DNA from 3 places in the Arthrobacter sp. P1_C12_2 genome. Region 3 is predicted to be linked to each of the others. Evidence: riboswitches for the same ligand, from Rfam matches in the RefSeq annotation. Region 3 holds a riboswitch; each other region holds the start of a gene.

Region 1 (7,138 bases), on a different contig from region 3:
CATGGTCTCCAGGCCCTTGGTGAGCACCCAGGCGTTGAACGCCGACAGCGCCGGACCCGTGTGCCGCATGAGCTGCTTGACGGGCCCGTCGATGAATTCCTTGGTGCCCAGGATGGCCCCGCCCAGGACCCGGCCCTGGCCGTCGATGTGCTTGGTGCCGGAGTAGACGATCACGTCCGCGCCGAGGTCGCCGCAGCGCTGCAGCAGCGGCGTGGCGAAGACGTTGTCGACCACCACCGTGGCGCCGGCCGCATGTGCCAGTTTGCTCACGGCCGCGATGTCCACGATTTCCTGCATCGGGTTCGACGGCGACTCGAAGAACACCGCCGTGGTCGGCTCGGACAGTGCGGACTGCCACTGCTCCAGGTCCGGGCCGTCAACAAAGACCGCCTCGACACCCCAGCGCGGCAGGATCTCGTTGAGGATCACGAAGCACGAGCCGAACAGCGAGCGGGCCGCGACCACCCGGTCGCCGGCCGCCAACAGCGCGCCCAGGGCGGTGAAGACGGCGGACATGCCGGACGCCGTCGCAAAACACGCCTCGGTTCCCTCGAGCAGCCGGAGCCGTTCCTGGAAGGTGGCGACGGACGGGTTCCCGTAGCGGGAGTAGACGAATCGCTCATCTTCCCCGGTGAAGGCGCGCTCGGCGGCGGCCGCGGACTCGTAGACGAAACCGGAGTTGAGGAAGATCGGCTCGGTGGTTTCCTGGAAGCCGGTGCGGTCCAGGCCGCCACGGACAGCCTGGGTGTCGGCCGCCCAGCCGGCGGCGTCGGGATTGAAAGTCACTTAAATCTTTCCGAGGTTGGTGGGCAGGCCGCGGTTCTTCCAGCCGTTGACGGTGCGTTCGCCAAAGCGGTCGGTCTCGCCTTCGAAGCCCTCAAGAACGTTGTACGAGGTGTAGCCGGCGCCCGTCGCGGCCGTCGCGGCGGCGATCGACCGGGCACCGGAGCGGCAAAGGAACACCAGCTCGACGGCCGTGTCCTCCGGCGCCTGCTGTCTTAGCTGTTCCACGAAGTGCGGGTTCGACGTGCCGCCGGCGAGGTTCCACTGGATGAAGAGCGGATCCTTGCGCCCTTCGCCCGCGGTGTCCGGGATGCCGATGTGGGCCCATTCGCCCTCGGTCCGGACATCCACCAGGACGGCTCCCGCCTCCAGCTTGGCCCACGCCTCATTCGGGCTGAGGTCTCCGGCGTAGCTCATGCGTGGCCCGCGAATGCCTCATCGGCGCCAAACTCGTCGGCGTCGAGCTCATCAACGGCATTGGCCACGGCGGCGTCCGCACTGGCAATCGCGGCCGGCAGGACCAGCGCCTGCGCCACGATCACGGTGCTGCCGTTGAAGCTTGCGGCGGGGCTTCCGTGCAGCACATAGCCCTCGGCCAGGGCGGCCGACACCCGCTCACAAAAGGCGCGGTCATCCGCGCCGGTGAACAGGCGGTAGGCCAGCCTTTCCTCGCCGGCAGTCGGCGCGCTGGGGGCTGTGCCGGGGGCTGTACTGGCGGCTGTTGTGGGTATTGACGTGTCGGGCACGACGGATCTCCTCTTTCACGCTTGCAGCTCGAATGGTCGATATGCCGAGTATTCACCTGAGGCACCCCGCCGCGAAAGGGAGGGTTGCCGACCGGCCAGTCAGGGCTTGGCACCGGTTCTCATTACTCCCCAAAAACGTAACACCTACGACGCCGGCCCGCACCGCCGCCGTCGTCATGTTCCGTAACCGGACCGCCCCCTCTGACTGGCGCAGCCTGGTGTCGCCGGCGTGCGGCGTGCCCCGGACGAGTAGTGGCGCGCTCCAGTTTCGGGTACTGTCCACTCGTGCCTGCCGGGACGTTTCGCCGTCTACTGGGGGATAGGTCGGACGTGTCGGCCGGAGCTGCAGGGTGATTCGCGCAGTCCGTGAATCGGGCGGCCCGTGAAACCGACTCGTCTGTCCGTCAACAAGTTTTGTCTGAGCATCGTTGGCTGGAACCGTCGGAGCCGCAACCGCGGCCCGGCCGGTGACGGCGGAATGGAGCAATTGTGGGCCCGCGCATACTCGTTACCGGGATGGCCAGCGCCGCCGGACGGACCGTCGCGGCCCAGCTCGAGGCCCGCGGCCTCCCGTACCTCGGCTCCGACGCCCGCGCCGAAGCCCGCCAGGCCGGGGAGGCTTCCGCCGCCGCCGCGGTCAGGCTCCTGCCGGCGACGGACCCGGATATGGTCCTAGATCTGCGCCGGCTGGTGGACCGCGAGGCCATCAATGTCATCATTCCGACCCTCACCGTGGAACTCCCGGTCCTGGCAGCGGCCCGCGCCGGATTCGCCCAGGACGTGCGAATCATCGTGGGCGACCCCGCCGCGGTGGCCCTCGCCAACGACCACCTGTTCACCACTTGGGCGTTGGAGGCAGCCGGCATTCCGGTGCCCCGGTTCGCGGTTCCGGGCGACCTCGCCGCCGCACCGGCATCCCTCGCCGGCCTCAGCGGCCCCGTGGTGGTCAAGCCGCGGGCCTTCAAAGGCTCCCATGGTATTCACCTGCTGGCCGGCACCGCTGCCGTCAGCTGGAAGAACATGCCGGCGGGGCAAGTGGTCCAGGAGTTTATCCCGGGCGCCGACTACGTGTGCCTGGTGTTCGGCACCCCGGCGCGCAACGCGATGGCCCCGGTGGCGGTGGTCCTCGAAAAGACCAGGACTCCGTATGGACGCGCCGGCAGCGACGAGGTCAGCCGCAGGGTGCCGGCGAACCAGGCCGGAGACGTGCGCAAGCTGGGCCTGGCCGCCGTCCGTACGCTCGGGCTGACCGGGCCGGTCCAGGTCCAGATCCGCCGCCGCGCGGACGGGACGCCAGTGGTGCTGGGTGTCTGCGCGACCCTCGGGGAGAACAGCACGTGGGCCCCGGAAATGCTCGACGCCGTGCTGGCAACCTTCATGCTCCCAGCGTTCAACCCGGCCTCCTTCCGCCGGTGCCCCGCAGTTCCCGCGGACGCCCTGGGGTGAGCCCGCGTTGCTATTCGATAGTGGCGAAGAGGGTGTTGAGTTCGGCCGTGAGCTGGCGTCGCAGTTCCGGGGTGCCGATTTCCTGGCCGTCGATGTGGTTCACGGGGGCCAGGAGCCGGATGCTGGAGATCAGCCAGACCGCGTCGGCGTCCAGCAGGTCCTTCGGCTCAAGCGGGCCGTAGCCCAGCTCCCAGCCGGCAGCCTTGGCGGCGGTGAACAGGGCGCCCTGAGAAGTGCCGGGCAGGATGCCGCTGTCCAGCTGGGGCGTGATGAGCCGCCGGATTGTGCGGATGCCGCCGGCGCCGTCGTCCGAGGTTTCCAGGTGGGCCAGCAGAACGGTCGACGTCGGTCCCTCCAGGACCCGGCCGTCCGCGGACGTGAAGATGACGTCGTCGGCGCCCTGCCGGTGGGCGTAGCGCAGCGCCGCCATGTTTACGGCGTAGGAAAGGGTCTTGGCGCCGAGCAGGAGCCAGGGGGCGCGCTCGCCGACTTCACTGTCGTAGCCGCGGTCCAGCAGGATGACGTCAATCCCGGTCTCGCGCTGCCGGCGGCCCGCGGCCGCTGGGGCGGAAGCCTGGACCCAGCACGTCGGGGCCGCCGCGCCCTCGGGCCCGCGGGTGACAATGAGCTTCACCACAACCTCGTCCTGGTCCGGGCCGCCCGTTGCGGCCGCGGCGGGTTCCTCCACCCGGAACTCGCGGATCGCGGTTTCCACCGCCCGCCGCCACGCGTCCTCGGCCGGGATGTCCAGCTCCAGCAGCCGGGCCGAGCCGGCCAGCCGGGTCAGGTGCGCCTGGATCTTGCGGGGCCGGCCGCCGACGGCGAGCAGCGATTCGAAGACGCCGTCACCGCGGGTGGCGCCAAGGTCGGTGGCCATCAGTTGCGGCTGCGACGCGTCGGCAACGCGGCCGCCGTCGAACGCCGGGTCGAGGAAGACCAGCACGGTCGCGGGCGCAGGAACAGAGGCAGGAGGGGTCATGGTTACAGCTTAGTCTCGGGGGTCCCGGGATAGGATTTGCACACTGCCCGTTCCGGAACTGTTCCGCGGGCCTGTACTTTGAGGGGTTCGCCTGTGCTTTGGCCACTTCCGCTGGCGGAGACGTTACCGTCCTGGGCGATTCTGATCCTGACCCTGCTCGACTTCGCCATCCGCGTGCTGGCACTGGGCATCATCCCCGGAAACCGGCGGCCCACCACCGCGATGGCCTGGCTGCTGTGCATCTTCATTGTGCCGACCCTGGGCCTGCTCTTGTTCTTGCTGTTCGGCAACTTCCGGCTCTCCCGCCGGCGCCGTGCCCAGCAGGATGCCGTCAACACCCGGATCCGGGCCGGGACGTCGGACCTGGAAGAAATGGAAAGCCGTTACGACGGACCCGAATGGGTGGCGTCCGCCGCTGAACTGAACAAAACGCTGGGCTCGCTGCCGATGGTGGACGGCAACAGCGTGGAGTTGCTGCCCGGATACCCCGACTCCATCAAGGCGATGGCCGAGGCTGTCCGCGGCGCCAAATCCTTCGTCAACGCCGAGTTCTACATCATGAGCACGGACCACGTCACGGACGATCTGTTCACCGCAATGGAGGAGGCGGCGGAGCGTGGCGTCGAGGTCCGCGTCCTTTTCGACCACCTTGGCTCCATTCGCATCAAGGGCTACAAGGAGCTCAAGGCCAGGCTCAACGCAAGCAAGATCCTGTGGCGGCCCATGCTGCCGCTGAACCCGTTGCACGGGCAGTGGCGTAGGCCGGATCTCCGCAACCACCGCAAGATCATGGTGATCGACGGCGAGATCGCCTTCACGGGATCCCAGAACCTGATCGAGCCGTCCTACAACAACCCCAAACACCGCAAAGTGGGCCGCGAATGGGTGGAGCTCATGGCCTGCATGCGCGGGCCGATTGTCACCACACTGAACGTAGCCTTCGCGACCGACTGGCTCAGCGAAACCGACGAATCCCTTGAAAGGCAGCTGGAACACCGGCCCGAGCCCCACCCCGGCAACATCACCGCCCAGGTGGTACCCAGCGGCCCGGGATTTGTCACCGAGAACAACCTGCGGCTGTTCAACACCCTCATTTACTCGGCGCAGCACAGGATCTCGCTCTGCAGCCCCTACTTCGTCCCGGACGACTCGCTGCTCTACGCGGTGACTACGGCGGCGCAGCGCGGCGTCGAAGTGGAGCTCTTCGTCTCGGAAAAGGGCGACCAGTTCCTCGTCCATCACGCGCAGCAGTCGTACTACAAGGCCCTCCTCGAGGCAGGCGTGCGGATCTACCTTTACAAGGCGCCCTTCGTGCTGCATGCCAAGCACTTCACGATCGACAACGAGGTAGCCGTGCTGGGCTCCAGCAACATGGACATGCGCTCCTTCTCTCTGAACCTCGAGGTGTCCGTGATGCTCCTCGGTGAGGACATCGTGCAGAGGATCCGCGCCGTGGAGGACACCTACCGTGGCATTTCGCACGAACTCCTGCTGGAGGACTGGATGAAACGGCCCATGAAGGTCAAGTACGTGGACAATGTCGCGAGGCTGACGGCAGTCCTGCAGTAGTCCGGGCGTCCGGCTGCACAGCCTTCGGCAAGCCCTGGGGAAATCAGCCTCGGGGAAACTCAGCCTTGGGGAAACTCAGCGCCGAGCGCCGAGAGGACGCCGAACGCTTTGGTCCGGACTTCCTCGTACTCCTCCTGCGGCGACGAATCGGCGGTGACGGCGCCGCCGACGCCGAGACTCAGGTCCGCGGTGCCGTCGCCCAGGGCGCTGACGACGAGGGTCCGGATCGCCACGGAAAGGTCGGCGGCCCCGTTCAGGGAGAAGTAGCCGATCGCTCCGGAGTACACACCGCGCGGCGCGGCCTCCAGCCGGTCCAGGATGGCCATGGTGCTGACCTTCGGGGCGCCGGTCATGGAGCCGGCGGGGAAGCAGGCGGCAACCGCCTCGGCCCGCGGCAGTCCGGGCCGCAGCCGGGCATCGATGGTGCTCACCATCTGGTGCACGGTGGCGTAGCTCTCGATCGCGCACAGCCGGCTGACGGCCACCGAACCCGGGACGGCGAAATGGCTGAGGTCATTGCGCAGCAGGTCCACGATCATGATGTTTTCCGCGCGGTCCTTGGCCGAAGACTCCAGTTCCTGCCGCAGGGCGGCATCCGTCCCCGGTTCCGCATCCCGGCGGCGCGTGCCCTTGATCGGCTCGGCCCGCATCCTGCCGTCCGCGGCAATCTGCAGGAAGCGCTCCGGCGACGTGCTCGCCACGGCGAGCCCGCCGAACCGCAGAAAGCTGGCGAACGGGGCAGGGTTCCGGTGCCGTAGGTCCAGGTAGGTCGGCCACGGATCCAAGCCCTGAGGCCCCGCGGGCGAGGCAGCCGTGAGCACCGTGGTCAGGCAGACCTCGTACGTGTTGCCTTCCGCGATCTCACGCTGGGCCTCGGTGACCTTTGCCTTGTAGCCGGCTTCCGTGTCGCGGGCGGCGAAGCGCGGGGCAGCGGGTTGCAGGGCACTGGACCCGAACGCCGTGGACCCGGGGCCGGGCGCCGACGTGGCCGTGGCGACGGCCGTGCGGGCCGCCTCGAGCCAGTCCCCGGCGTCGGGCGCGTCCAGGGTCAGCAGCCAGGCTGTACCCTCGGCATGGTCAAGGACCACGGCGCGGCCGGCGAAGATCAGGCAGGCGTCCGGGGTGGTGGCGGCCACGTCGTTGCCGCCGGTTTCGCGTTTGAGTTCATAGCCGAGGTAGCCGAGCCAGCCGAGGGTGAACTCGCACGGGTAAGCCTCGGGGGCACGGAGCGCCCGGCGGCCCCACACGCCGTCGAGCCAGCGGAAGAACGGGCCATCGGTGGTCACGGTGGCCTGGCCCGTGCTGACGCGGGTCCGTCCGGAACTGTGCCGGACGGCCTGGCCGAAGCGGCCGCCGTCGTCGGCCAGGATGCTGAAGCGGCTGCGCTCCGCGGCCTGCGGGGCGAGGCCTGCCGGGTCAAGGGAGGAGTCGAGCCACACGGCGTTGGTTGAACCGCCAAAGAGCGCCGCAAACAGCTGCGCGGCCTCGGGCCGGGCGTCGATCCGTTCCGCCAGCAACTGCAGCCCCCGCCGGGCGGCGAGTTCGGGCAGCAGGGCGGAGGCGACTGCGGGAAGGTACTGCAACGCCTGCAGGACATCGTCCGGGGCGGTGCCGT
Region 2 (7,138 bases), on a different contig from region 3:
TCGACGACCTCCTCTAGGCCCCACCCTCAAGAATTCCCAAGGGCCTCTGTACGACGCTGTCCCCAACCTTCGCTGCCGGTCAGGGCGTGGAGTGGGCAGCGAGTGGCAGGAGGGCGGCCATGTCTGGATCGGTTCAACCCGCGGATCCCGAATCCCGCGACCCCGACGTCGGCCCCGTTCTGCTGGTGCTCGTGGCGAAGTACCGGGATCTGGACATTGAGTCCGCCACCCTGCTCCAGGCTGTTTCCTCGGAGCTGGGCCAGCATCTGCTCGCCAGCAGTTCCGCCGTGTCCGGGTCCGTGGTCGTGTCCACATGCAGCCGGCTCGAAATCTACTGCGAGGTGGCGTCCAGGGAACATATTGAAGCCGTCTGCTCCGAGGCCCTCGGTTCTGTCCGCCTCTGCACGCGCCTGCCCGTGGCCCGGCTCGCCTCCCTGTTCGAGCACGCGTCTGGAGCCTCGGCCGCAGAGCATCTCTTCGCCGTTGCAGCCGGCCTGGACTCCGTTGTGGTGGGTGAGCGTCAAGTCGCCGGCCAGGTCCGCCGCGCCCTCGCTGCAGCACAAGCTGCAGGCACCGCGAGCGGGCTTTTAGTCCGGCTGTTTCAGGAGGCGTCCCGCACGGGCAGGGACGTGGGGGCGCGGACTGCGCTCGGCGGCTCCAGCAGGTCCATAGCCTGTGTGGCCCTCGAACTGGCAGCCGCTGGATCAGAGCACCCGTCCCTGGCAGATGCTTCCGTGGTCCTCTTCGGCACCGGTTCCTATGCCGCCTGCGTCGCGGAGATCCTCAGGAGCAGACGATGCCCAACCATTTCCGTCTTCTCCCAATCCGGCCGCGCAGACGCGTTTGTGGCGAGCAGGGGTGGCACGGCGCTGACCGCACGCGAGCTGCCTGCCGCCATAGCCCGGGCAGACATCATCATTGGCTGCAGCGGCACTGAGACGCGCATAAGTGCCGCCGAACTGGCCGGTTGGAGGGATGACTCGGGCCGTGCCCTCACCGTCATCGATCTCGCCCCCAGCCGTGATTTCGACCCCCGGGTGGCGGATCTGCCAGGCGTCGAACTGATCACCCTGGATTCAGTGCGTTTCGCGGCTCCGCCGGCGGATGCCGAGGCGCTCCGCCTCGCCGGTGCCCTGGTCCGGCAGGCGGCGCGCAGCTTCGAAAAACAAGAGGAGCTGCGCGTAGTCGACGCCGCCATCGTGGCCCTGCGCCGGCACGTCCACCAGGTCCTCGAGGCTGAAATGGAGCGTGTCATGAAGCAACACGGGTGCGGCGCCCAGGCGCAGGATGTGAACCTCGCGATGCGTCGAATTGTCCGCCGACTGCTTCACACCCCAACCGTCCGCGCCCGGGAACTGGCCGCGGACGGCCGCCAGCACGACTACGCGGCCGCACTGGAAGTCCTGTTCGGCCTCAGCGTTCAGCTCACCGGCGACAGGAACCCCCGGATCGGCAATCTGGCAGGACAGAAGCGGCCGCCCTGGGAAGAGACGGCGTCCTTGGAAGCAGTCCCGGTCGCTCCGGCTGCTTCGTAGCCCTGTCCGTAACAATCCGCTTCACAATCGGCGGCCGCCTTTTCCGCGGCCGCGCGAATGTCCTACGCTCGATGCAGGTCACGAGTGCCAGCGCTAAACCCCGGTTTGCTGGCCGGCAACCCTCCAGTCGCGGTGGGGTGCCCCGGGTGACGACCTGGCCGGTCCGGAACGGACCCGGCAAGCGCGGATTCCCACGGTGTGGGGTCCTGTTCGAGTGAGGTCCCATGACAACTGCCATTTTCCCCGTCGCCCCCAAATTCCACGCCGCCGCCGATCCGCGGCAGGCTGCTGGCCGCCTCGCCCTCGCGGCCCGCCCGCTGGCCGCCGTCACCGGGGCCGAAATCCAGGCCCCGCTGATCACCGGCGGCCACGCCCGCTACGCCAACCTCGACTACGGCGCCTCTGCCCCGGCCCTGTCCGTGGTCTCGGCCTACCTGAACGAAATCCTGCCGTACTACGCAAGCGTGCACCGCGGCGCCGGCTACGCATCGCAGATCAGCACCTCCGTCTACGAGAACGCCCGGGACATCGTGCGGGACTTCGTGGGCGGCCGGCCGGACGATTCCGTGATCTTCACCCGCAACACCACCGATTCCCTGAACCTGCTGGCCGGCTGCCTGCCGCTGCGCGACGGGCGGCCCGCGGGCGAGGTCCTCTACCTCGACATCGAGCACCACGCCAACCTCCTGCCCTGGCAGAACGTCCCGCACCGCAGCGTCGTGGCCGCCCCCACCCTCGCGGCCACCGTGGACCGGCTGCGGGACGAGCTCGCGCGCGGCGGCGTGAGCCTGCTGGCCGTCACCGGCGCCTCCAATGTCACCGGGGAGATCCTGCCGATCCGGACCCTGGCCGCACTGGCGCACGAGTACGGCGCCAGGATCATTGTCGACGCCGCGCAGCTGGCCCCGCACCGGCGGATCGCCATCGCCGCGGACGACGTCGACTACCTCGCCTTCTCGGGGCACAAGCTGTACGCCCCGTTCGGCGCCGGCGTGCTGGTGGGGCGGACGGACTGGCTCGACGCCGGCACCCCGCACCTGGCCGGCGGCGGCGCGGTCAGCGACGCCCGGCTCGACTCCGTCAGCTGGACCACCGGACCCGCCCGGCACGAGGGCGGCTCCCCGAACGTCCTCGGCGCGGCAGCCCTCGCCCGTGCCACCCAGGTCATCGCAGCCCTGGACCCGGAGCAGTGGCAGGCTCACGAGGACGCCATCCGGTCCTTCCTGGTCGAAGGCCTCCAGGGCATCGAGGGAGTAACCGTGCACCGGATTTTTGCCGATTCGTCCCCCGCTTCTTCCTCCGGAGGCGATCAGCCGGGCACCGGCACGATCGGCGTCGTGAACTTTTCCGTGGAAGGCTACGACGCCGGGCTGGTGGCCGCCTACCTGTCGGCCGAACACGGCATTGGCCTGCGCGACGGCCGCTTCTGCGCCCACCCGCTGCTCAAGCGGCTCGGCCTGCCCGCCGGCTCCCTGCGGGCCAGCTTCGGCCTCGGCTCACGGCTGGAGGATGCCGAGCGGCTGTTGGCCGGCCTGCAGCAGCTGCGGCAGAACGGACTCGGCTGGGACTACGTGGTGGACGCCGGCCGCTGGGTTCCGGCCAACGATACCCGCAGCTACCCCCACTGGGCGCCGAACACCCCCGGCACCGCCGGCGCTGCGCCCTGCACCCTCGACTAGGGCAGGATCGGGACCCGGCGCGGGTGCGGTAAATTCGAAAGGTATCTGAAAAAACAAGCAGGACCTTCCCGAAGGAGATCGCACGTGGCAAGCGCCGGCCCCAGGCTCCACAGCGGAACCAAGCTGCACAGTGGACCCAAGCTGCACAGTGAGCGGCGCCAGGAACTCGGGCAAAGCTTCCAGGACGGCGGGGAGCACTATGAACGCGTCCGCCCCGGCTATCCGCAGGAGTCGGCCCACTGGCTGGTCCCGGCAGGGGCCAGGGACGCCGCCGACATTGGCGCCGGCACCGGCAAGTTCACTGCGCTTCTGGCAGAGCGCGGACTGGGCACGGTCGCCGTTGACCCCTCTGCCGACATGCTCGAGCAGTTGCGCCGGACCCTGCCGGCCGTCACCGCCATCGAGGGCAGCGCCGAGAACACCGGTCTCGAGCCGGAGTCCTTCGACCTGGTCACGGTCGCCCAAGCGTGGCACTGGTGCGACCCCCACCTGGCCAGCACCGAGATTGCCCGGATCCTGCGGCCACACGGCGTGCTGGGCCTGATCTGGAACCAGCTGGACACCAGTGTGCCCTGGGTGCACCGGCTCTCCCGGATCATGCACGCCGGGGACGTCCACAAACCACACTTCCGCCCGCCCGTGGGCCCCGAGTTCACCGGACTGGAGAGCCACCTGACGCGGTGGGAGGATTCCGTCACCACGGAGGACATCCAGGAGCTGACCAAGTCCCGCAGCTACTACCTCGCGGCATCGGATACCACCCGGGCCAAAGTCTCGGCCAACCTCGACTGGTACCTGCACGAGCACCTGGGGCACGCCCCAGGCGACGTGCTCCGGCTGCCCTACCTGACCCAGACGTGGCGGGCCTTCCGGGCCTGACGCCGGGACTGAGCAGGGCCCGGGCTTGTTACGGCGAGACACCTCCCGGATTGCACGCGCAGCCTGTCGGGGCTTATTGTTTCGGTATGCCTAATAATTACTTGTAGGCACATGAAACTTTCACGCAGGCTGCTTTTCCGCCCGCGCCGATCATCGCGTCAACGCGGACGCGCCAATCACAGGAGCTGGCAGTGCTGGAGTTAACGGGACACGGGCAACCGGCGCAGGACGCCCCCACCTACAAACATCCGGGTGCCCGCAGGGCGCTGATCGGCCTGTTGGGGCCGGCGTTCGTGGCGTCGATCGCCTATGTGGACCCCGGAAACGTGGCCGCCAACCTGACCGCCGGCGCGCAGTACGGCTACCTGCTGGTGTGGGTCCTCGTGGCCGCCAACATCATGGCAGTCCTTGTGCAGTACCAGTCTGCCAAGCTCGGGATCGTCACGGGCAAGAGCCTCCCGGAGATCCTCGGTGAGCGGCTCAAGCCGTTCTGGCGCCGCGCCTTCTGGCTGCAGGCCGAAGTCGTGGCCGCCGCCACCGACCTCGCCGAGGTGGTGGGCGGGGCAATCGCCCTATACCTGCTGTTCGGACTCCCCCTCCCCCTTGGCGCCTTGATTGTCGGCGCGGTGTCGATGCTCCTGCTCGCGCTGCAGGCCCGGCACAAACAGCGGCCGTTCGAATTCATCATCATGTTCCTGCTCGGCATCATCAGCATCGGTTTCCTGGCCGGGCTGTTCATCAGCCCGCCGGATCCGGGGGCCGCCCTGGCCGGGCTCGTGCCCCGCTTCCAGGGCCCGGACACGGTGCTGCTGGCCGCCAGCATGCTCGGCGCCACCGTCATGCCGCACGCCATCTACGTCCACTCGGCCCTGTCCCGGGACCGGCACCGGCCAGACGAACACCTGCATGTTCCGCCGTCGGCCATCGCTCGCCTGGTCCGGGCTACCCGGATCGACGTCGTGGCCGCGCTGGCCATCGCCGGACTGGTCAACATCGGCATGCTCCTCCTTGCCGCCTCCACCCTCGGCGGCGAAGCGGGAACCGACACGATCGAGGGCGCGCACGCCGCCATCACCGCCAATCTCGGACCCATCGTCGGCGTGATCTTCGCGGTCGGGCTGCTCGCGTCCGGCCTGGCATCGACCTCGGTGGGCTGCTACGCAGGCGGAACCATCATGCAGGGTCTGCTCAAGATCCGGATTCCTGTCATGGCCCGCCGCGTGGTGACCCTGATTCCGGCCGTTGTGCTGCTGGCGGTGGGTTTCGACCCCACCTGGGCACTCGTCCTGAGCCAGGTGGTCCTCAGCTTCGGAATTCCGTTTGTCCTCGTCCCGCTGGTGGTGCTGACCAGCAACAAGGCATTGATGGGCCGGTTTGCCGACGGCATGGCCCTGCGGATCGCAGCCATCATCAGCGTGGTGCTCGTCGTGGCACTTAACCTGGTCCTGCTGTGGCTCACTTTCTCCGGAGGCAGCTGACGGTAGGCTTAGGTCTGTGAAGACCAGTACGCCCTCCTCCTCGATCGAGGACTACGTCAAGGTCATCTATTCGTTCACCGAGTGGCAGCGCAAGCCCATCACCTCCACGCAGCTGGCGCAGCGCCTGGGCGTCGCCAACTCCTCGGTCTCGGAAATGGTCCGCAAGCTCAAGGACCAAGGCCTCGTAGACCACAAGCCCTACAGCGCCGTCACGCTCACCAGCGATGGAGTCCGGCTCGCCCTGTCCATGGTCCGGCGGCACCGGTTGATCGAGACGTTCCTCGTCCGGGAGCTCGGGTACCGCTGGGACGAGGTCCACGACGAAGCCGAACTCCTCGAGCACGCCGTCTCCGACACCTTCATTGAACGGATGGCGGCCAAGCTGGGGAACCCGGCACGGGACCCGCACGGCGATCCCATCCCGGCAGCGGACGGCTCCGTGCTGGTGCCCGCCGCCCACCGCCTGAGCGAACTCGACGACGGCCATACCGGCCGGATCATCCGGATCAGCGACGAGAACCCGGAGCTCCTGCGCTACCTCGCCGCCGAGGACATCGACCTCGACGCCGAAGTGGAGGTTGTGGGCCGGAGGCCGTTCGGCGGCCCGATGGTCGTGCGGATCGGTTCCGCCGCGGCACCGCGCGAATTCGATTTCGCTGACGAAGTCGCCTCTTCCCTCTGGATCCACAGCGATGCCGCGCACGCAGGCTGCAGCGTCCCCGGCCTCTGAATGAAAGGGGGCTGAGTGAAGAGCGCGCTGGACGAGCGGCGGGCCGTCCCGCGCCCCGGCGTGCCGGGCTGGAAGGCCTGGTCCGCCGTCGCCGTCGGCGGGCTGATCGGAACCGAGCTGCGGTTCGGTGCCGGCCTGATTTTTCCCGAAAGCACCGGCGCGGTGCCGTGGACCACGTTGGCGATCAATGTGTCCGGAAGTTTCGTCCTGGCCACCCTGACTACCCTATGGATTGCGCGGCCCCAGACGGCCTTCTGGCTGCGGGCCGGCATCGGCCCCGGCCTCCTGGGGTCCTTCACCACTTTCTCGGCGCTGGTGATAGCCATTGACCAGCAGATCCGCGGCGGCTTCCATGCCATGTGGCTGGCCTACCTCGGGCTCTCGCTCGTCCTGGGCCTCGGCGCCGCGGCTGCCGGCTGGAAAACCGGCAAGGCGATTGCCGACCTCCGCGGCGGTGCCCAATGATGACCGCGCTCGTGGTCGGGGTATGCGGGGTGGCGGGAGCGCTCCTGCGGTTCGCCGTCGACTCCTGGTTTGCGCACCACCACGGCTCCCATCCGCACTGGCCGTGGGCGACGTTCACGGTCAACGTCGCCGGATCGTTCATCATCGGCTGGTCCGTAGGTCTGAGCGGCCACCTGGAGTTGGGGGCCGACTGGCACGCCGCCATCGCGACCGGGCTGGCCGGCGGCCTGACAACGTTCAGCTCATGGACCACCGCGACGGTCCGCCTGGTCAGCGAAGCGCGGTACCGTGCGGCGGCACTCAATATTGGCTTGAACCTCCTCGCGGGTCTCGCGGCCGCGGCCCTCGGACTCGCCCTCGCCGGCTGAGGAT
Region 3 (7,138 bases):
CGCTCGAGCCCTCCGGCCGGCCCACAACCTTCAGCGCCCTGGCGACGGTGTCCACTGAGCCCCGGAAAATCGACCGGAAGGAGCAGAAATACATCACCCATCAAGGCTTCCAGGCCATCCGGCTCACCACCGACAAAGAGGACATCGAAGTGGCCGGCAGGCCCGATTCACTCCGAAGAATCCTCGACCTCATTACCGGCTCCCCGGCGCCGGAATGAGTCGGGGCGTGTGCGGCTTAGACCGATTCGTTCTGACCGGAGTCCGCCAGAGTGATTCCACCCACGGACCAGTGCTCTCCGGAGAAGTTCACCTCGACGCCGGCCGCACGGGCGCAGGTTTCGGCGCGGCGTGACGGGACAATCTGCAAGGATGGGACCATGTCAGCTCATTACGATGTCGTAATTGTCGGCGGCGGTATCGCCGGCCTGTCCCTTGCCTCCACACTGGCCGGGCACTGCAGCGTGGCCCTGATCGAAGCCGAGCAGACCCTGGCCTACCACACCTCAGCCCGCTCGGCCCGGCAACTGATTCCCAGCTACGGCCCGCCTGTGGTCCAGGAACTGACCGTCCGGACGCTGGACCTCATCGCCGCCCAGGACGCCGAACGTCCGGAGCCGGTGCTCACCCCGCGCAGCTTCATGCTGATCGGTGACGAGGCCACCGTCCGGGCGGAGGCCAGCGGCCACATGCACCCGATCACCCACGCCGAGGCCCTGGACCTCTGCCCGGCCCTGGTCCCGGACTCCTTCAGCGCCGCTGGCCTGGACACCGGATCCTTCGCCTGCAACGCCCCCGTGCTGCTCGAGGACCACCGGCGCCGTGCCGAGGCGGGAGGTGTGGACATCATCACCGGCGCCAGGGTCCATTCGGCCCAGCGGCTCGGCACCGGCTGGGAACTGGGCGCCGGACAGGAAGGCTTCCAGTCCGCCGTCGTGGTCAACGCCGCCGGTGCCTGGGCCGACGAGCTCGCCGTCCTCAGCGGCGTCGAGAAGCTCGGCCTGCAGCCGTACCGGCGCACCGCGGCGATCGTCGACGTCGAGAATCCGCTCCCGGAGGCCTGCCCGATGGTGGCGGCGGCCGATGACAGCTTCTACTTCCGGCCCGATAACGGCCAGGTCCTGATCTCGCCCGCCGAGCACGTGCCGAGCGGGCCCGAGGACGCCCGGCCATACTCCGGCGACGTCGAACGGCTCATCGCCCGGCTCAACACGATCACGACGCTCGGGATCCGGGGCGTCCGCACGGCCTGGACGGGGCTGCGGACGGAGGCCGCCGACGGCGTCCCTGTGATGGGGTTCGACGCCGAGGCCACCGGATTCTTCTGGCTCGCCGGTCAGGGCGGGTACGGCTTCCAGACCTCCTCCGGCATCGCGGAGCTGGCCGCCGGTCTGATCCTGGCCGGTCAGGGGTCCGCAGCGCTGGCCCCGTCTGTGCCCCCGGCTCGGGACGCTAGTCCGGCATCCCGGACAGCGGAGGCGCTGGCCGCGACCCGCTGGTCCATCCGGCGCTGAAGAATGGATCCATGAGTACCCTCATCACCAACATCGCCGAACTGATGACCCAGGACGCGGAACACCGCGTCCTCCGCGACGCGGCAGTGGTGATCGAGGGGGAACGGATTTCCTGGCTCGGTCCCGCAGCCGACGCCCCGGCCGCGGACGAAAGAGTGGACGCCGGCGGCCGGGCGCTCCTGCCGGGCTGGGTCGATTCGCACACCCACCTGATCTTCGCGGGGGACCGCACGGCCGAGTTCGAGGCCCGGATGGCGGGGCAGAGTTACAGCGCCGGCGGGATCGCCGTCACCACCGGCGCCACCCGGAGCACGAGCGACTTCGACCTGACCCGGCTGGCGATGGGCCGCGTCGCGGAGGCCGTCTCGCAGGGCACCACCTACCTGGAGACCAAAACAGGCTACGGCCTGGACCTCGAGAACGAGGCCCGCAGCGCCCGCATCGCCTCCACCGTGGCGGACGAGGTGACCTACCTGGGCGCGCACCTCGTGCCCGCCGGGATGGACGCGGAGGAGTACACGGAGCTTGTCTGCGGACCGATGCTCAGCGCAGTCCTGCCCTACGTCCGCTGGGCCGACGTCTTTTGCGAGCAGGGCGCTTTCAACGAGGACCAGTCCCGCCGGGTCCTGCAGGCCTGCAAGGACGCCGGGCTGGGGCTGCGCGTCCACGGCAACCAGCTCGGCGAGGGCCCCGGCGTCCGGCTGGCCGTCGAATTCGGCGCCGCGAGCGTGGACCACGTGAACTACCTCTCGGCCGCGGACGTCGATGCCCTCGCCACCAGCTGGTCCGGCTGGGACGCCGCCGGCGGCAGCGGCACGCGGGGCACGGTCGCCACGTGCCTGCCGGCCTGTGATCTTTCCACTCGGCAGCCGCTGGCCCCGGGCCGGGAACTGCTCGACGCCGGCGTGCAGCTGGCGCTGGCGTCCAACTGCAACCCCGGCACGTCCTACACGAGCTCCATGGCGTTCTGCGTCACCACCGCCGTGCTGCAGATGCGGCTCAGCGTCCATGAGGCGGTGCGCGCCGCGACTTACGGCGGCGCGCTGGCCCTGGGGCGGGAGGCCGGAAACGACGTCGACGGCGAACGCGCGGTGGGTTCGATCGCCGTCGGGCACCGCGCGGACCTGCACCTGCTCAACGCGCCTTCCGCCACGCACCTGGCCTACCGGCCCGGCATCCCCTTGACGCACGCGGTGTGGCGGGCCGGCGCAGCGCAGCCCGTCCGTTAGCCAGGCGGCTCGCTGATCCGGCTGCAGCCGGCTAGAACACCATGGGAGGTGCATCGAGGACTGTCTCGTCCACGCGCCTCTTCTCCCACTGCGTGAAGGGCTTGTCGAGCTCGTACTTCCCGTGCGGGGTGCGCAGCAGGGTGCGGACCTCGGCGTTCTCCGGGTTGTTCAAGGACTCGAAATATTCCACCGACCAGTGGAACCAGCGCATGCAGAACAGCCGCATGGTCAGTCCGTGCGTCACGAACAGCGCGTTCGGGGCATAGCTGGGCTTGGACCAGTGCCGGTGCAGGGTTTCCATGAAGGAGGAAATCCGGTCGTACACATCGGAACCGGACTCGCCCTCGCGGAAGCGGTAGAAGAAGTGCCCGTACGCGTTGCGGAGCTCCTTCTGGTCCTCAATGTCGCCGGCGATCTGAAAGTTGGCCCAGTCCTGTTCGCGCAGGCGCGGTTCCTCGATCACCCGCTCCACGAGCGGGCCGAGGTTCAACGCCTCCAGGGTCTGGTAGGCGCGCAGGTACGGGGAGACGTAGACGCACACCGGGCGCCCGTCCAGCTGGCGCCGGACCTCCTCCCCGGCCGCGGTGGCCTGCTCCAGGCCCAGCGGCGTCAACGGGATCCGGTAGTCCGGAACACGGTTGTAGATCGAGGTGTCGGCATTGGCGGCAGACTGGCCGTGCCGGATCATGATGATTTTCCGGGGCGCACTCATAGTCCCCAAGCATAGGGCTCCCAAAAACCCGGGGGTGCCGGCGCGGCCGGCGCCCCCGGGCACCAGCAAACTATCGGCAACTGCAGGCAAGATAGAAACATGTTGGTTCCCTCCCGCCGTCGGCTGCGGTTCGAAATGTTGATTGTCCTGGGGTTGTCTCTGGGGCAGTCCGCGGTCTACTCCCTGGTGCAGTTGCTGGACAAGATGACCACGGCACCGCTGGCCCAGGGGACATCCACGCTGAACCGTTCGCAGAGCCCGCGCGAATACTTCGACCTCACCTACCAGATGCTGGACATCTTCTTCGCCCTGGTCCCGGTGGCCCTCGTGATCTACTTCCTCACCGAACACTGGCCGGCCGGAGAGCGCGGAACCTCGGCGTTCCATAAGATCGGCTTCGACTTCGCCCGGCCCGGCAAGGACCTCCTGCAGGGGCTGGGGCTCGCCGCACTCATCGGCATTCCATCCCTCGGGCTCTACGCCGCCGGCCGGGCGCTGGGGATCACGACGTCGATCATCCCCAGCGCCCTGGACGCGTACTGGTGGACCGTGCCGGTACTGGTCCTGTCCGCGATCCGGCACGCGGTGGTCGAGGAAGTAATTGTGGTGGCGTACCTGCTGGACAGGCTCGGGAAACTGGGCTGGAGCGTGCCGGCGGCAATCATCGCCAGCGCCCTGCTCCGCGGCAGCTACCACCTGTACCAGGGGTTCGGCCCATTTATCGGCAACGCGATAATGGGCGTCATCTTCGCGCTGTTCTACATCCGGACCAAACGGGTGATGCCGCTAGTGATCGCGCACGCCATCCTGGACACCGTGGCGTTCGTGGGGTTCAGCCTGTTCGGCAAGGCCGTGGGCCTTGGCTGAGTTCCTGGGCTGAGTTCCTGGTCCGGCCCGCCTAGGCCGGCCTTAAATGATCTCGGCCGCCGTCTCCTAGGTGACATCGTTGGCACCTAAGAGATGGCGGCCGAAGCGTGGGGCAGGTGGAGCGTTAGATCGTGACCGCTCCGGAGGCGGTCTCGAAGGTGACAGAAAGGATGCCGGGAGTACCGTGCGGCGCGATCCAGTTCACGGCGACGTCTTCCAGCGGCTTTTCAACCGGTTCGCCCAGCCACTCCGTGACGCGCGCTGCAGAACCGGCAATGGTCAGTGCCGACATCTTGACATCGCTCGCGTAGGCGTTGGACGGGTGCAGTTCCGGGTCACCCTCCCACTTGAGCATGTACGGCACCTGGGGGTCGGCGATGAGCCCCAGAATGCCGATCTGCTTCCAGACCAGTTCGCGGCCGTCGGGAAACTTCCGGTTGCCGTTGACTGCGGCGCGGCCGAGCCGCTCCTCGAACGGAGCAAGATCGTCAACCTCGACGCACCAGCCCATCCAACCGCCGCCGGCTTCCGAGCGCGCCCGGACGGCCTGGCCGAACGGGGCCTTGTCTGAGGCCGGGTGGTTCAGGACCTCCACGACTTCCAGGTACTTGTGTCCCGCGAGCGGGATAATCATGTTGCGTGTCCCGAAACGGGGGTGCACTCCACCCTTCACGGCTTCAACGCCGAGGGCAGACGCAATACGTTCAGTGGTGGCTGCCAAGCCATCGTGTTCACAGGCGTAAGAGACGTGATCCATGCGCATGCCATCATCTTGGCACTTTGTGATGGACCTCTCAGCTTAGGCACCCCTAACCGTCATGGGATGTCCCGGCGCGGCGGGCGCGGCGTCCCGGGAGGCGCCGCCACGGCAACCGTCTTCATCTTCGTCACAAAGCTATCCAGGGCTCCGCCGCCATTCCTACACTGAAGCCAGGTCATGAGTGCCAGCACACAGCCCCGGCTTGCTGGCCGGCAACCCTCGTATCGCGGTGGGGTGCCCCGGGTGAAGACCTGGCCGTCCGGCGCCCGCCGGAGGGCAAGCGCGGCGCCTGTCCCGGTTCGGGCCGAAGAGCCCTGGCCGGTGCTGTGCCCAGTCCCTTGAGGAGCATCAATGTCCAACGCCTGGTCCTTTGAAACCCGCCAGATCCACGCCGGCCAGGAGCCGGACAGCGCCACCGGCGCGCGGTCCCTGCCCATCTACCAGACGACGTCGTTCGTGTTCCCCAGCGCCGAAAGCGCCGCGAACCGCTTCGCGCTCGCCGAGCTCGCCCCCATCTACACCCGGATCGGCAACCCCACCCAGGACGCCGTCGAACAGCGGGTGGCCAGCCTGGAGGGTGGCCTCGCTGCCCTGCTGCTCAGCTCCGGCCAGGCCGCCGAGACCTTCGCGATCCTCAACATCGCCGAGGCCGGGGACCACGTGGTGGCCAGCCCCAGCCTCTACGGCGGAACGTACAACCTGCTCGCCCACACGCTGAAGAAGTTCGGCATCTCCGTGACCTTTGTTGCGGACCCGGACAACCTGGACCAGTGGCGGGAGGCCGTCCAGCCCAACACCAAGCTGTTCTTCGGCGAAGTGGTCTCCAACCCCCGCCAGGACGTGCTGGACATCGAGGGCATCTCCCGCGTGGCGCACGAGGCCGGCGTGCCGCTGATCGTCGACAACACGCTCTCCACCCCCTACCTGATCCGGCCGATCGAATGGGGCGCGGACATCGTGGTCCATTCCGCCACCAAGTACCTCGGCGGGCACGGCGCCGCAATCGCCGGCGTGATCGTGGACTCCGGCAAGTTCGACTTCGGCAAGGACCCGGAGCGGTTCCCCGGCTTCAACACCCCGGACCCCACCTACAACGGCCTGGTCTACGCCCGCGACCTCGGAGCGGACGGCGCTCTGGGCGCGAACCTTTCCTACATCCTCAAGGCCCGCGTCCAGCTCCTGCGCGACCTCGGCTCCGCCGTGTCCCCGTTCAACGCCTTCCTCATCGCCCAGGGCATCGAAACGCTCAGCCTGCGCGTCGAACGCCATGTGGCCAACGCCACCCAGGTGGCGCACTGGCTGGAGGCGAGGGACGACGTCGAATCGGTCGCCTACGCCGGGCTGCCGTCCAGCCCCTGGTACGAGCGCGGCCGCAAGTACGGACCCAAGGGGACCGGCGCCGTCGTGGCGTTCAACATCGCCGGGGGAGCGGAGGCCGGCAAGCGGTTCGTCGATGCCCTCGAACTGCACTCGCACGTCGCGAACATCGGGGACGTCCGGTCCCTGGTGATCCACCCGGCGTCGACCACCCACAGCCAGCTCTCGCCCGAACAGCAGGCGATCGCCGGGGTGAACCCCGGGCTGGTGCGGCTTTCGGTGGGACTGGAGCACATCGACGACATCCTCGCGGACCTCGACGCCGGATTCCGCGCGGCCAAGGGCGCCTAGGTAAGCAGGACGGCCGGTAAGCCGGACGGCCGGCGGCCGGTCTCCCTTGAACGGGGCGGCCGGCCGCAGTGCTCTCAGAAGGCCGAGGTGTCACATGAAAGTCACAATCTTCGTGATTTCCGCACCCTGTTTCGTAGACTCGTACCAGGTCATGAGTGCCAGTGACAGCCCCGGCTTGCTGGCCGGCAACCCTCCTTTTGCGGCGGGGTGCCCCGGGTGAAGACCTGGCCTGCCGGTCAGCTGGCGGCAGGCAAGCGCAAAGTTAGGTCCTCACATGACGATTGCCGTCACCCGCACAGGTGTTCCCGAAACCAAGCCGTCCCGCCATTCGGACGGGACCGTCCAGTACGTCAGGATCGGTGACCTGCAGCTCGAATCAGGGATACCGCTG

What was found. A riboswitch is a leader RNA that binds a small molecule or an ion and turns the genes downstream of it on or off. The one in region 3 is predicted to bind S-adenosylmethionine.
Region 1: another riboswitch for S-adenosylmethionine. It lies ahead of AC1DZQ_RS02355 (DUF1737 domain-containing protein); the one in region 3 lies ahead of AC1DZQ_RS07980 (bifunctional o-acetylhomoserine/o-acetylserine sulfhydrylase).
Region 2: another riboswitch for S-adenosylmethionine. It lies ahead of AC1DZQ_RS09070 (aminotransferase class V-fold PLP-dependent enzyme); the one in region 3 lies ahead of AC1DZQ_RS07980 (bifunctional o-acetylhomoserine/o-acetylserine sulfhydrylase).

Annotation. Positions count from the first base shown of each region.
Region 1 is NZ_JBFUAF010000001.1:495,766-502,903, reverse strand. It holds gene AC1DZQ_RS02365 (O-succinylhomoserine sulfhydrylase) at 1-786, opposite strand, end outside; gene AC1DZQ_RS02360 (rhodanese-like domain-containing protein) at 787-1,200, opposite strand; gene AC1DZQ_RS02355 (DUF1737 domain-containing protein) at 1,197-1,514, opposite strand; SAM riboswitch class IV at 1,542-1,656, opposite strand; gene AC1DZQ_RS02350 (ATP-grasp domain-containing protein) at 2,019-2,975, shown strand; gene AC1DZQ_RS02345 (aminodeoxychorismate lyase) at 2,986-3,954, opposite strand; gene cls (cardiolipin synthase) at 4,048-5,523, shown strand; gene pabB (aminodeoxychorismate synthase component I) at 5,583-7,138, opposite strand, start outside.
Region 2 is NZ_JBFUAF010000006.1:203,473-210,610, reverse strand. It holds gene hisN (histidinol-phosphatase) at 1-17, shown strand, start outside; gene AC1DZQ_RS09075 (glutamyl-tRNA reductase) at 120-1,535, shown strand; SAM riboswitch class IV at 1,612-1,725, shown strand; gene AC1DZQ_RS09070 (aminotransferase class V-fold PLP-dependent enzyme) at 1,760-3,214, shown strand; gene AC1DZQ_RS09065 (class I SAM-dependent methyltransferase) at 3,299-4,093, shown strand; gene AC1DZQ_RS09060 (Nramp family divalent metal transporter) at 4,285-5,571, shown strand; gene AC1DZQ_RS09055 (metal-dependent transcriptional regulator) at 5,588-6,301, shown strand; gene AC1DZQ_RS09050 (fluoride efflux transporter FluC) at 6,317-6,766, shown strand; gene AC1DZQ_RS09045 (fluoride efflux transporter FluC) at 6,766-7,134, shown strand.
Region 3 is NZ_JBFUAF010000005.1:205,447-212,584, reverse strand. It holds gene AC1DZQ_RS08015 (hypothetical protein) at 1-218, shown strand, start outside; gene AC1DZQ_RS08010 (hypothetical protein) at 236-379, opposite strand; gene AC1DZQ_RS08005 (NAD(P)/FAD-dependent oxidoreductase) at 378-1,511, shown strand; gene hutI (imidazolonepropionase) at 1,523-2,740, shown strand; gene AC1DZQ_RS07995 (histidine phosphatase family protein) at 2,772-3,452, opposite strand; gene AC1DZQ_RS07990 (CPBP family intramembrane glutamic endopeptidase) at 3,552-4,319, shown strand; gene AC1DZQ_RS07985 (VOC family protein) at 4,444-5,082, opposite strand; SAM riboswitch class IV at 5,253-5,368, shown strand; gene AC1DZQ_RS07980 (bifunctional o-acetylhomoserine/o-acetylserine sulfhydrylase) at 5,431-6,747, shown strand; SAM riboswitch class IV at 6,895-7,010, shown strand; gene metX (homoserine O-acetyltransferase MetX) at 7,022-7,138, shown strand, end outside.